DNA from 2 places in the Aureimonas sp. CAS genome. Region 1 is predicted to be linked to the other one. Evidence: riboswitches for the same ligand, from Rfam matches in the RefSeq annotation. Region 1 holds a riboswitch; the other holds the start of a gene.

Region 1 (6,601 bases):
GCAGCCGCGCCCAGGCCGCCGCGAGCTTCGCGGTGAAGGCGACGCGGTCGGGCATCGGCTCGTGCGCGACGATGTCGATCTCGCAGGTCTCGTCCCATTCGCCGGCCGACTTGAAGGCGATGGCGCGCGAGAGCACGCGCCCGTCGAGTTCGGGCAGGCCGACATTCATGGCGAGGTCGCGTGCGGTGAGCCCGCGCGGATTGGCCTCCCAGGCCTGCCGCGAAATGCCGGCGAGCACCGCCTGCAGCACGACGGCGCCGCCCTCGTCGAGGACGGTCGGCTTGGGCGCGCCCGGCGAGGAGACGGCGAAGCCCGTGCAGTTCACGACGACGGACGGCGGCGTGCGGGCGAAGATCGCTCGCAGCCCGGCCTCGCACTCGGCATCCTTGAGGCTCGCCACGAAGACCGGCAGAGGCGCAAGACCTTCGGCCTCCACCGCGTCGCAAAGGGCCTCCACCGCCTGCGTCTGGCCGCTCTGGACGAGTGCGCGGTAGAAGATCACGGCCGCGACCGGGCGACCGTGCGTCTCACGTGAAACGAGGACGCCGGCCTTCGGTAGGGGCTCGGGCTCGGGCGGCCATTCGCCGCCGTCCATCACCGCGCGCGCCGCACGGAGGAAGCCTTCCGCGTTCTGCGGCCCGCCGAAAGCGAGATGGCGCCAGAGCCGGTCCCGCATGTCGAGCGGCACGGTGTTGAAACGGTCGAGGCCGGGGTCGGGCTTGTCGTCGCCCGGCATGACGGCGAGCGCGATGCCCTTCGCCTGGGCGAGCGACAGCAGCGCCTCCAGCCCGTAGGGCCAGTAGGTCGCCCCACCGATGATGCGGAGCACGATCAGCTTCGCGTGGCGGGCGGTGCGCTCCACATAGGTGTCGATCGACAGCGGATGGGCGAGCTTCAAAAAGCTCGCCAGCCGCGTCTTCGGCGCGGCCCCGCCCAGCCGGCGCACCGCGAAGGCGAGGCTCGACAGCTCGGTGTCCGCCGCCGAGAGGATGAGGAGATCGCCCGGCGACTGGCCGAGATCGATCGCCTCGCCGTCCTCGGCGATGGTCCCCTTGGCTGCGAGAAGGAGGTGCATCTAGGGTGTGTCCCCATGAGCAGGGACGGAAATGGTCGGGACGATCCGGGCCGGATACGAGGAGCGAAAGCGAAGGAAATGCGGGCATTTTCGAGCTTTCGCGACGAAGTTGCCGCCCCGGAGCGCCCGATCCCGAAGGGACGCGGTCCCGGCTTCGAGCTGCGTCGTCGAACCGCTCGACCGGGCATTAGAGCGCCGTGCGTCCGAACGGACGCACAAAGGTCGCTCTAACTCTATGAATCTACGCATCGGACTTTCCGAAAATCGAATCCGATTTTCGGGCCGATGCTGTAGCCCGCTCTTCGCGCTTCTTCTTGCATCCCATCGCCGGATCTCGCGCCATTTCGTTCCTGCTCATGGGACACACCCTACTCGGCCGCCTCGCTGAGACGGGCGGCCAGCGCCTCGATCTGCATGCGGATCCGCTCCTCGGCGCCGTCGTCGAAGGCCTCGTGCAGCGCGATCAGGACCAGACGCGTCGCCCGCTCCTCGTCCTTGCCGAAGGGCCGGTCGAAATAGGTCGAGAAGCGCGAGCCGACGCCCTGCACCACGAGACGCGAGGGCTTGCCCTCCACCGCCGCGAAGCCCTTGGCGCGCAGGATGTCGTGATGCTGAACGATGGTCTTCAGCCCGTCCACGAAGGCGTCCACATGGGCGACCGGGCCGCATTCGACGACGATCGACTCGAACTCGTCGTGATCGTGGTCCTCGCCCGTCTCGTGCTCCATCTCGTGATGCGACTTGCGCGCGGCGATGAGGTCTTCCGTACCGGCCTTGAGGCCGAGCAGCACGTCGGCCGGAAGGCTTGCGTTCTCGGCGGAGAGGATCGGCAGGGTCCGCCCGGCATGGTCCGTGATCTCGCCCTTCACCCGCTCCAGATCCTCGGCCGAGACGAGGTCGGCCTTGTTGAGGACCAGAAGGTCGGCGGCGCGGATCTGGTCCTCGAAGAGCTCTTCCAGCGGGTTCTCGTGGTCGAGGCTCTCGTCGGCCTCGCGCGCCGCCTGTACGCGTGCCTCGTCGTCGGCGAAGCGGCCGGCGGCGACCGCCGCCGCGTCGATCACGGTCACGACGCCGTCCACCGTCACCTGCGCCTTCACCTGCGGCCAGTTGAAGGCCGCGACCAGCGGCTGCGGCAAAGCGAGGCCGGAGGTCTCGATCACGATGTGGTCGAGCCGGTCGGCGCGCTCCAGGAGCTTTTCCATGGTCGGGATGAAGTCGTCGGCGACCGTGCAGCAGATGCAGCCATTGGTCAGCTCGACCACGTCCTCCTCGCGGCAGGTCTCGACGCCGCAGCCCTTCAACAGGTCGCCGTCGACGCCGAGGTCTCCGAACTCGTTGATGATGAGCGCGATGCGCCGCCCCCCGGCATTCTGGAGGAGGTTGCGGATCAGCGTGGTCTTGCCGGCGCCGAGGAAACCGGTGACGACGGTGGCGGGAATCTTCTGCATTCGGGTTCTCACCCTTTCAGTTTCAGCGGCAGGCCTGCCGCGACGAGCGTGACGTGGTCGCAGGCCTCTGCGACCATTTGGTGGAGCCGGCCGGAATGGTCGGCGAAACGGCGGGCCATGGCGTTGGCCGGGACGATGGAGAGGCCGACCTCGTTGGAGACGAGGACGATCAGGCCGGGCGGGCGGGCTTCGAGCGCGGACGCCAGACGAAGCGACTGCGCCTCGACGTCCCGCTCGGCCAGCATCAGGTTGGAGACCCAGAGCGTCAGGCAGTCGACGAGGATCGCGCGATCCTCCCGCGCCTCGGCCCCGATCGCCTCGACGAGGTCGAGCGGCGCCTCCACCGTGCGCCAGGGCGCGGGGCGTCGTTCCCGGTGCTCGGCGATGCGGGCCGTCATCTCGTCGTCGAAGGCCTGACCCGTCGCCAGATAGACCGGCGCGAGCCCGCTCGCCTGCACGACGCCTTCGGCGAAGCGGCTCTTGCCCGAGCGAACCCCGCCGAGGACGAAATGGCGGCCCTCCCCTCTCCCGGTGTCAGCCAAGGCCGGCGAGCCCGAGCAGCTGTTCGCCGAGGATGATCCCGCCGGCGCCCGCGACCATGCCTCCGGTGACGCGCAGGCCGAAATTCTCGCGCGCGGCGCGGCCCTTGCCGAGAAGCGCGACGGCGACATGGCCGGCGGCGACCGCCACCGCGTACTGGATCGCGGCGAAGCCGACGAGATAGGCGAGGACCGCGTCGGTGCGCGCGCCGACCACCGCCTCGCCATAGGCGTAGCCGTGGAAGAGGCCGGCGACGGCAAAGAGCGCGGCCACCGCGGGGAAGGCGACGGGGCGGCCGGACAGCGCGAGAGCGCCGATGGCCGCGACGGAGAGGGCGATGACGAATTCGGCGGCGGGAAGGTCGATCGCCATCAGATGCAGGAGCGTGCCGAGGACGGTCGCGACGACGAAGACGAGCGGGGCGGTGAAACGGTGCGGCGTGATCGCCGCCAGAAGGCCGACGCCGACGACGAAGGCCAGATGGTCGAGCCCGATCACGGGATGGGCGAGGCCGGACAGGAGCCCTTCGAACAGGGTCTGCGGCGCTTCCCCGCCGCCCGGATGATGGGCGAAGGCGAGGCTGGGGAGAAGCGAAAGGGCGGTCGCGCCGCCAAGGCGGAGGGTGCGGTTCATCGAAGGACAAGCTCCCGTGTCCAGGTGTGGGAAGGACCGGGCGGGAGCACGATGCGCCGATGTCGAGCCGCCGGGCTCACCGAGCCTCAGGCGGACGAAACGGAAGCCTCGTGTCCGGAACACCCCGTCCCGACGACGTCATGCGCGGATGGCAGGTCTCCTGGCTCGCGGGTCGTCGTCGCTCCCTCGCCTTCCCGGACGGACCGTCCAGTGGCTTGTCCGGTTCGCTCTACGAACCGGTGGAAGCGCCTCGCCGCTCTACAGTCGCGGGGTCGGCTGCGATGGGGACGCCCGGCTTGGGTCCGTCCTGTCGCATTCCCTCTTGGCCCCGGGGCGCGCTGCGGCGCTCCGGGGAACCATCCGGGAGCGACCATAGACCTCGCTTCCGCGCCTTTCAATCGCGCCGCCGGATGGCTGGGCGCGGAGTGCGGCCTATCTTCCCGCCCGCAAGACCGGAAGGATCTCATCCATGCAGCATCCCGCACTCCGCCCCCAGCACACCGCCGTCATCACCGGAGGCGCCGACGGGATCGGCCTCGCCGCGGCGCGCGCCTTCGCCCGCGCCGGCCTGAAGGTCGCGATCGTCGACCGGACGATGGACGCGCTGACGCGAGCGCGCGACGAACTGGCGGAGATCGCGGGCTCGGACGATCTGGTCGTGGCGGCGGCCTGCGACGTGACCGACCGCGTGGGCATGGAGCGCACGGCGGCCCATGTCGCCGAGCGGCTCGGCAAGGTCCACGTCCTGATGAACAATGCCGGCATCCAGCCCGGCTCCTCGATCTTCGGGGCCCAGGAGAACTGGGACGCCGTGCTCTCGGTCAATCTCGGCGGCATCATCAACGGCACGCGCGCCTTCGGGCCTTCCATGCTGGAGCACGGCGAGCCGGGCCTCATCATCAACACGGGCTCCAAGCAGGGCATCACCACGCCGCCGGGCGATCCGGCCTACAACGTCTCCAAGGCGGGGGTGAAGGCCTTCACCGAGGCCCTGGCGCACGAGCTGCGCAACCGGCCGGGCGGGCTCGTCTCGGCCGCCCTGCTCATTCCCGGCTTCGTCTTCACCGGGCTGACGCGCGGCGAGCGGACGGAGAAGCCGGCGGGCGCCTGGACGCCCGAACAGACGGTGGACTTCATGCTGGAGCGCCTCGACGCGGGCGACTTCTACATCCTGTGCCCGGACGGCGAGGTGAGCCGCGAGACGGACGAGAAGCGCGTCGCCTGGGCGGCGGGAGACATCATCGAGAACCGCCCGCCCCTCTCGCGCTGGCACCCGGACTTCGCCGAGCGCTACAAGGCCTTCGCCGAGGGTCGCTGACGGGCCTTTCGGCTTCGGCCGCAGGATCGGAACCGGTCGTCGCGAAAGCGCGGTGCGTCGGTTCGAAGGTCGCTTCAGGCCCGCTCCGCCTCACGGGCGGCGGGGCGGCTCGGAGCCCTGATGGGCGTCGGGATCGTATTTCACGAAGAAGACCCAGACCGCATAGGCGGCGATCATCAGCGTCATGACGCCCCAGATCGTCTCGCCGTTCCACCATTCGAAGCCGGACCAGGCGAGCACCACCGCGAGGATGGCGACGCGCCGCCAGAGCGGCCTGAAGAAGGGATGGTTGTTGTCGCTCGTCATGGCCCGATGCTCTACAGGACCGGCGCGCCAAGGCAATCGCCCGGCGCGCTCGGGCGTCAGGCGGCGATCGCCTGCGGGGCGGGCGCTGCGCCGGGCGCCGGCACCGGCGCTTCCAGCCGCTCGCGCCACTGGCGCGCCGCGCGGATCACCGGCTCGGGATGCAGCTCGAAGGGCGTCGAGAAGATGCCCATGCGCCGCGCCATCTCGCCGAAGGCGGGGCTGCCCGTCACCCAGATGAAGAGCGGGGCGATGAGCAGCGGCAGGCCGATCGGCGTCACCCAGAGGAACAGCTCCATCGCGTAGGTGTAGGACGAGAAGAGCAGCACCGCCCCCGCGATCACCATCCACCAGGAGCTCTTGAGCGCGGCGGAGAAGGGCACGCCCTCGTCCTCGCGCTCGGTCGCCGGCCAGCCGGAATCGGCCCCGACGAGGATTTCCGCCACGGCCTTGGACTGGAACATCATCATGATCGGCGCGAGCGCGCTGGTCATGATCAGCTCGAAGGTCGCGCCGAGGAGCACCGCCACCGGCCCGCCGAAGCGCGCGCCGCGCCGCGTGAAGGCCGAGCGGAAGGCGATCAGCGTCTTGGGCAGGAGCAGGAGGAGCCCGATGCCGAGGAGGAGCAGGAGGGCGCGGCCCGTCTCCGGGCGGGGGAAGACCGGGAAGAGCGAATCCGGCGGGAAGTAGTTCGGCGCGGGCGCAAAGACCGCATAGGCGAGGCTCACCGACAGGAATAGGAGCCAGATCGGCGAGGCCGCATAGGCCATGATGCCGGAGATCATCGAGATCCGGCTCCAGAAGCGCAGGCGCGGCGCGGCCAGGAGCCGGCCGTGCTGGAGATTGCCCTGGCACCAGCGGCGGTCGCGCTTGGCGTATTCGATGAGGTTGGCCGGGGCCTCCTCGTAGGAGCCCTCCAGATCCGGGTCGACGCGCACGGTCCAGCCCTCGCGGGCGAGAAGCGCGGCCTCCACGAAGTCGTGGGACAGGATGTGCCCGCCGAAGGGCGGCGGGCCGGACAGGTCCGGCAGACCGCAGCTTTGCGCGAAGGCGCGCACGCGGATCATCGCGTTGTGCCCCCAGAACGGCCCCTCCTGCCCCTGCAGCGCGGCGATGCCGCGCGAGAAGAAGGGCGAGTAGAGCGCGGCGGAGAACTGCAGCGCGCGGCCGAACAGGGTCTGGCGCCCGATGATGAGCGGCTGCGTCTGGAGCAGCGCGAGCTTGGGATCGGCGTCCATGCGCGAGCGGAGCGCCAGGATCGTCTCCGGCCGCATCAGGGAGTCG
Region 2 (6,601 bases), 100 kb from region 1:
GTGAAGATTCCCACCGCCCGTCTCGACAGGCTTCTGGCCAATCTCGGCTACGCCTCGCGCCGCGAGATCCAGCTTCTGGCCAAGGCCGGGCGCATCCGCCTCGACGGCGCGCCGGTCGCCTCGGCCGAGGAGAGGATCAAGCTGACGCCGGATCTGGAGGAGCGCCTGATCGTCGACGGCGAGGCGCTCGATCCGCTGCCGGGCGTCGTCCTGATGGTGAACAAGCCGCTCGGCACCACCTGCTCGCACAAGGAGGCCGGACCGCTCATCTACGACCTTCTGCCCACGCGCTGGCGGCGGCGCGACCCGGCGCTCTCCACCGTCGGCCGGCTCGACAAGGAGACCTCGGGCCTGCTCCTGATGACGGACGACGGCGCCCTCCTCCACCGCATCATCTCGCCCAAGCGCCACGTGCCCAAGCGCTACCGCGCCGAGCTCGCGCGGCCTCTCCAGGGCAGCGAGACCGGGGTCTTCGCCAGGGGAACCTTGATGCTGGAGGGAGAGGACAAGCCGCTCCTGCCCGCCGAAATGGAAGCGATCGGCGAGCGGACCGCGCTCCTGACGGTCCACGAGGGGCGCTACCATCAGGTGCGGCGCATGTTCGCCGCCCTCGGCAACCACGTCGAGGCGCTGCACAGGGAGGCGGTTGGCGGGCTGGAACTGCCCGGCGATCTCGCCCCCGGCGCGATCCGGCGGCTCGGCCCGGCCGAAATCGCCGCGATCTTCGAAGGTTAGAGCCTTTCAGCCCGTTACGGACTCACTCTGTTTGCCGTTCGCCGCTCGCGTTCCGCGAGAAGGGTCGCGATGGTCGTAGCGGGCTACGGCCGAGCGAGCCGACGAAGTGGACGCCCGGCGAACGCAAACCCGAAGGGCCGGGTGCATTCGGTCCGATCCCGTCGTGGTCGGCCTACGGCCGTAGCCCCGCTACGACCTTGTCCGACCCCTCGACCTCGAACACGAATGCTTCCCGGCAGAGTGTTTCCGTAACAGGCTGAAAGGCTCTAAGACTCAGTCGCCCGCGCGGGCGAAGATCTCCTCGAAGCGCTCTCGCGCCCGCGACGGCAGATCGGCGGCGGAGAGATCGGTGTCGAGCGGACCGTCGCCCACCTGCACCACCATCACCATGCCCATACCGAGATGCGGCGAGCATTTGATGCCGTAGGTGCCCTCCACGTCGAAGGTGACCTCGATCTCCTCGTCGATGCGCCCGATGAAGGGCTCCGCGCCCTCCGGCATCATGCCCTCGATCGAGGCCGCGTTGTGCGAGCGGTGGCCGACGAGGAAGCGCACGCTGTCGCCCGGCGCGATTCGCAGATGGTCCGGCTCGTAGACCATGGAGCCGGTCTCGCCCCGGTTCAGCATCCGCACCTCGTGGGTCTCGGACAGAGCCGGCGCGGCGGCGAAGAGAAGGGCGGCGAGCGCGACGTCAGGACGCAAGGCGGAACTCCCGGTGCTTGGCGGCGCGGGCGGGCCGCGCGTAGCGGATGAAGGGGCGGCCGTCCTCGCCCGGCTCGACGCGGGCCGCAACGCCGAAGACCCGCGACAGGCGCTCGGCCGTCAGGATCTCGGCCGGGGTGCCCAGCGCCTCCAGCCGCCCGCCGTGGAGCACGGCGATGCGGTCGCAGAACATCGCCGCGTGGTTGAGATCGTGCAGCGCGGCCACGACCGTCAGATCCTGCGCCTCCACGAGATCGAGGAGCGCGATCTGATGGTGGATGTCGAGATGGTTCGTCGGCTCGTCCAGCATCAGGATGCGGGGCTCCTGCGCCAGCGCGCGGGCGATGTGCAGGCGCTGGCGCTCGCCGCCCGAGAGCGTGTGCCACAGCCGGTCGGCGAGATCGCGCATGCCGACCTTGCCGAGTGCCTCGTCCACGATCGCGCGGTCCGTCTCGGAGAAGGGCCGCAGCGCGCTCAAGTGCGGCGTGCGGCCGAGCTCCACCGCCTCGCGGGCGGTGATGCGCTCGGCGGTCTCGGCCTGCTGCTCGACGAGGGCGACGGTGCGCGCCATCTCGCGGCGGGGCAGCTCGGTCAGCGGCGTCCCTTCGAGCCGGACCTGCCCCGAGGCGGGCGGGCGCAACCCCGCCAGAAGCGCCATCAGGCTGGTCTTGCCCGAGCCGTTCGGCCCGACGATGCCGAGGAACTCGCCCTTGCGGACGTCGAGCGAGACGTCGTCGACGATCCGGCGGCGCGCGGCGCCCCAGACGAGATCGGTCGCGGTCAGGATCATGCGCCGACCCTCCGGCGCATGAGGATGAGCGCGAAGGCCGGCGCGCCGACGAGCGCGGTGATGACGCCGATCGGGAGCACCTGCCCCGGCACGACATTGCGCGACAGGATGTCGGCCGCGATCATGAAGATCGCCCCGATGACCGCGCAGGCGGGCAGGAGCACGGTGTGGCGCACGCCGAAGAGAAGCCGCGCGGCATGCGGCACGACGAGGCCGACGAAGCCGATCGAGCCGACGATCGAGACCATGACCGCCGTCATCAAGGCCGCCGTGCCGATCAGGATCGCGCGAACGCGCCGCACGGGCACGCCGAGCGAGGCCGCCGACTGCGCGCCGAAGGTGAAGGCGTCGAGCGCGCGGGCGTGCAGGATGCAGACGAGGAAGCCCGCGATCGCCACCGGCACGGCCAGCGAGACGTCCGGCCAGCGCACGCCGGAGAGGTTGCCCAGAAGCCAGAACATGATGCCGCGCGCCTGCTCGGCCGTCGCCGACTTGGTGATGACGAAGGAGGTGAGCGCGTTGAAGAGCTGCGATCCGGCGATGCCGGCGAGAATGATCGCGCCCGCGCCGCTGCCGGCGCGCAGCGCCAGCGCCGAGACGAAGCCGAAGGCGAGAAGAGCCCCCGCGAAGGCGCCGAGCGACATGGTCACCGCGCCGGCCCCGAGCCCGACGATCGCGACCGAGACCGCGCCCGTGGAGGCGCCGGCCGAGATGCCGAGGATGTAGGGGTCGGCGAGCGCGTTGCGCAGGAGCGACTGCAGGATGGCTCCGGACAAGGCGAGCGAGGCACCGCAGGCGCCCGCGACGATGGCGCGCGACAGGCGGTAGTTCCAGACGATGCCCTCGTCGATGCGGTCGAGCGGATAGGCCGCGCCGAAGAGGCGGTTGGCGAGCGTCTTGGCGACGGTGTCGAGCGGGATCGCGGTCTCGCCGATGGAGGCGCCGAGCGCGAGCGCGCCGAGAAGCGAAAGGATCGCGGCGAGCGTCCAGGCGGCGGGCGAGAGGCGCCCGCCGGAGCCGGACTTCGGCACGGCGGGGGAAGAGGCGCCGGACACGCCGCCCCACCCGCCCGAAACGGACTCGGCGCTCACCGGGCCAGGCCGGCGCGCGACAGGCCCTCCGCCAGAACCTCGATGCCCTCGATGGTGCGGATCGTCGGGTTCATGGCCTGCGCGTCCATCACGACGACGCGGTCCTCCTGCACGGCCTCCATGAGGCTGGCGACCGGGTCCTCCTCCAGGAAGCGGAGCTTCACGGCGATGTCGTCGGCGGGGAAGCGGCGGCGCTGCATCTCGCCCGCGACGATAACGGTCGGATCGGCCCGCGCGATGGTCTCCCAGCCGACCGTCGGCCATTCCTCGTCGCTCTCGATGACGTTGGTGACGCCGAGCGTTTCCATGATGTAGCCCGGCGCGCCGTTGGAGCCCGCCACATAGGGGTCGATGGCGAGATCGGCGGAGGAGAACCAGAAGACGGCCGAGACCTCGCCGTCGAGATCGGCGATCTTGGCCTTGGCCTCCTCCTCGCGGCGGATCAGGTCGGCGACGACGCGCTCGCCCTCCTCCTTCACGTCGAAGATCGCGGCGAGCTCGCGCACCTCCTGATGGATGAGCGCCATGGTGAAGGGCTCGCGGCGCACGCCGTCGCCGCCGTCGGAATTGTCCTTGCCCACGCAGTCGGCAGGAGAAATGTAGACGTCGATCCCGAGATCCTCGAACTGCTCGGGCGTCGCCACCACGCCGGCCGGGCCGACCTGCCATTCGAACTGCGAGGTGACGAGGTCGGGCCGCTTGTCGACGACGCTCTCGAAGCTCGGATCGTTGTCGGCGAGGCGTTCGATCCCCTCGTTCACCTCCTCGAAGCCTTCGAGCACCGGACCGATCCACAGGGCGGTGCCGACGACGCGGTCCTGAAGACCGAGGAGATAGAGGATTTCGGTCATGCTCTGGCCGATGGAGACGACGCTGACGGGCGCCTCCTCGAAAACGACGTCGCGGCCGCAGTTCTGGAGGGTCAGCGGATAGGCGGTGTCCTCGGCGAGCGAGGCGCCCGTGGAGACGAGCAGCGCGGCGCCGGAGACGAGCGAGAGCGCGGCGAACTTCAAATGCGACATGAATTGACCCTTCGAAAGCGAAAGCGGCGTTTTGTTATAACATAACAGATCGCTTGTCGAAGGGTTTCGCGGCGTTGCCGCACCCGGCTTTTCCGGGCGGTCGGATTGGTTTTGAAAGGCGAATGGGAACAGCCGCACGCGGAGCGCGGGCCGGGACAGGGCCGTCATGAACATCCTTTCCGAGCATCCCCGCTCGAAGAAGTGGATCGAAAGAGCGCATGGGCGCTCCGTTCCGACGGCAGGTCTCCTGGCTCGCGGATCTGGCGCCTCTCACCTGCCTTCCCGCGACCTCGGTCGCAGTGGCATGGCGCCCGGCTTCGGGCGTCACGAGGGTGATCGGCATCCGCTTACAGTTGCGGGGGCAGCCACGGCTTCGGCCCCGATTGGGTCGTCCTCACCGTGTTCCCTTTTAATCCCCGTCCGTCACCGGACCGGGAACCGTCGCCGACAGGTATAGGCGCCGGTTCGAAAGCCGGTCAAGGCGGGCGGGTGCCCGAACGAAAGGGCCGCCCGGAAGGCGGGGATGATCTCCCCGCCTCTCGGACGGCCCTCCCCGAACGTTCGGGTGCTAGTTGATGCGGCCTTCCAGGACGAGTTCGCCCGGACGGATGCGGCGGGGATCGTCGCGCCAGTCACGACCGTCGTCACGCCAGTCGCGGCGGTCCTCCCGCCATTCGCGACGGTCCTCGCGCCAGTCCCGGCGGGCCTCGCGGCGCCAGTCGCGACGGTCGTCGCGCCAGTCGCGATCGTAGCGGCCACGGTCGCGGTAGAAGGAGCGATCGCGATAATGATCGTCCCAATAGGTGCCGATCTGGAAGGTGACGGTCGGCGCGGCGATGCGCTCGACGACGCGCGGCCCGGTGTAGCGGGTGCCCCGCTGCTCGAAGGCGAGGTAGTTCGACGACATCCAGCCGCGCTGGCCGTAATAGTCGACGTCGCACCAGGAGCGGTTGGACAGGCAGCCGAAGACGCGCACGTCGTCACCGGCCGGCACGACGTTGACGGCCGGGTAGGCCGTGGAGGGGCCGGCGCGCAGATTGACGTTGCCGGTCGCGAAGGCGGTCGCGGCGGAGGCGATGCCGGGAACCAGCATCGCGCCGGCGAGAATGAGGGTGGTCAGTTTCAGGCGGCGGGTCATGAGGGGGCGTCCTTCGAGATTGGCCCTTGTTCGATGATCCCATTCAACCATCCGGCGTCCGAACGGTTGCCGAACGCCCTGTTCATCGGGCGTTCAGCGCCTCGCCTCGGCGTCGCGGAGCAACGGTCAGCGCCTGGCCTCGACCGCGTCCCAGAACAGCACCGCGATGTCGGCGCCGCCGAAGCGCTTCACCTCGCGGATGCCCGTCGGCGAGGTGACGTTGATCTCGGTCAGATAGTCGCCGATCACGTCGATGCCGACGAAGATCTGGCCGCGCTCCTTCAGCGCCGGGCCGATCCGCTCGCAGATCTCCCGCTCGCGCGCCGTCAGCTCCGTCGCCTCGGCGCGCCCGCCGACATGCATGTTGGAGCGCGCGTCGGTCTCGGCCGGAACGCGGTTGATCGCCCCCACCGGCTCCCCGTCGATGAGGATGATGCGCTTGTCGCCCTTTCGCACGTCCTTCAGATAGCGCTGGACGATGAAGGGCTCGCGGAAGAGGAGCGCGAAGGTCTCCATGAAGGAGGTGAGGTTGCGGTCCTCCCGCGTCAGATGGAAGACGCCCGCGCCGCCATTGCCGTAGAGCGGCTTCATGACGATCTCGCCATGCTCGGCGCGGAAGGCGGCCACCTCCTCCGGGTCCTTGGTGATCAGCGTCTCCGGCATCAGGTCGGTGAATTCGGTGACGAAAATCTTCTCGGGCATGTTGCGCACCCAGCCCGGGTCGTTGGCGACCAGCGTCCTGGGGTGGATGCGCTCCAGGAGATGGGTCGAGGTGATGTAGTTCATGTCGAAGGGCGGATCCTGCCGGAGGAGGACGACGTCCATGCTCGACAGGTCGACGCGCTGCGGCTCGCCGAGCGTGAAGTGCTTGCCCTGCTCCTCGCGCAGATTCATCGCCTCGACGCGCGCGGAGACGACGCCGTCGCGGAAGGTCAGCCGGTCGGGCGTGTAGTGGAAGAGCTCGTGGCCCCGCCGCTCCGCTTCCAGGCACAGGGCGAAGGTGGAATCGCCCTTGATGGTGATCGAGGAGACATGGTCCATCTGGACCGCGACCTTGAGGGCCATGCGCAACCGTCCTTCGTTCGAGGCGTCCGCCGGAGGCGGTAGCCGAGCGGGGCCCGCC

What was found. A riboswitch is a leader RNA that binds a small molecule or an ion and turns the genes downstream of it on or off. The one in region 1 is predicted to bind cobalamin.
Region 2: it holds a riboswitch for cobalamin, as region 1 does, so the genes downstream of both, AC6R2M_RS17110 (ABC transporter substrate-binding protein) here and AC6R2M_RS16585 (HupE/UreJ family protein) in region 1, are expected to answer to the same signal.

Annotation. Positions count from the first base shown of each region.
Region 1 covers NZ_CM187563.1:3,430,863-3,437,463, reverse strand. The annotation lists gene cobN (cobaltochelatase subunit CobN) at 1-1,075, opposite strand, end outside; gene cobW (cobalamin biosynthesis protein CobW) at 1,444-2,523, opposite strand; gene cobU (bifunctional adenosylcobinamide kinase/adenosylcobinamide-phosphate guanylyltransferase) at 2,532-3,065, opposite strand; gene AC6R2M_RS16585 (HupE/UreJ family protein) at 3,058-3,696, opposite strand; cobalamin riboswitch at 3,830-4,072, opposite strand; gene AC6R2M_RS16580 (SDR family NAD(P)-dependent oxidoreductase) at 4,166-5,014, shown strand; gene AC6R2M_RS16575 (DUF3329 domain-containing protein) at 5,105-5,320, opposite strand; gene mdoH (glucans biosynthesis glucosyltransferase MdoH) at 5,377-6,601, opposite strand, start outside.
Region 2 covers NZ_CM187563.1:3,533,595-3,540,195, reverse strand. The annotation lists gene AC6R2M_RS17135 (class I SAM-dependent methyltransferase) at 1-4, shown strand, start outside; gene AC6R2M_RS17130 (pseudouridine synthase) at 7-735, shown strand; gene AC6R2M_RS17125 (pseudoazurin) at 1,009-1,437, opposite strand; gene AC6R2M_RS17120 (ABC transporter ATP-binding protein) at 1,427-2,227, opposite strand; gene AC6R2M_RS17115 (FecCD family ABC transporter permease) at 2,224-3,201, opposite strand; gene AC6R2M_RS17110 (ABC transporter substrate-binding protein) at 3,315-4,340, opposite strand; cobalamin riboswitch at 4,561-4,798, opposite strand; gene AC6R2M_RS17105 (SH3 domain-containing protein) at 4,909-5,478, opposite strand; gene gshB (glutathione synthase) at 5,605-6,543, opposite strand.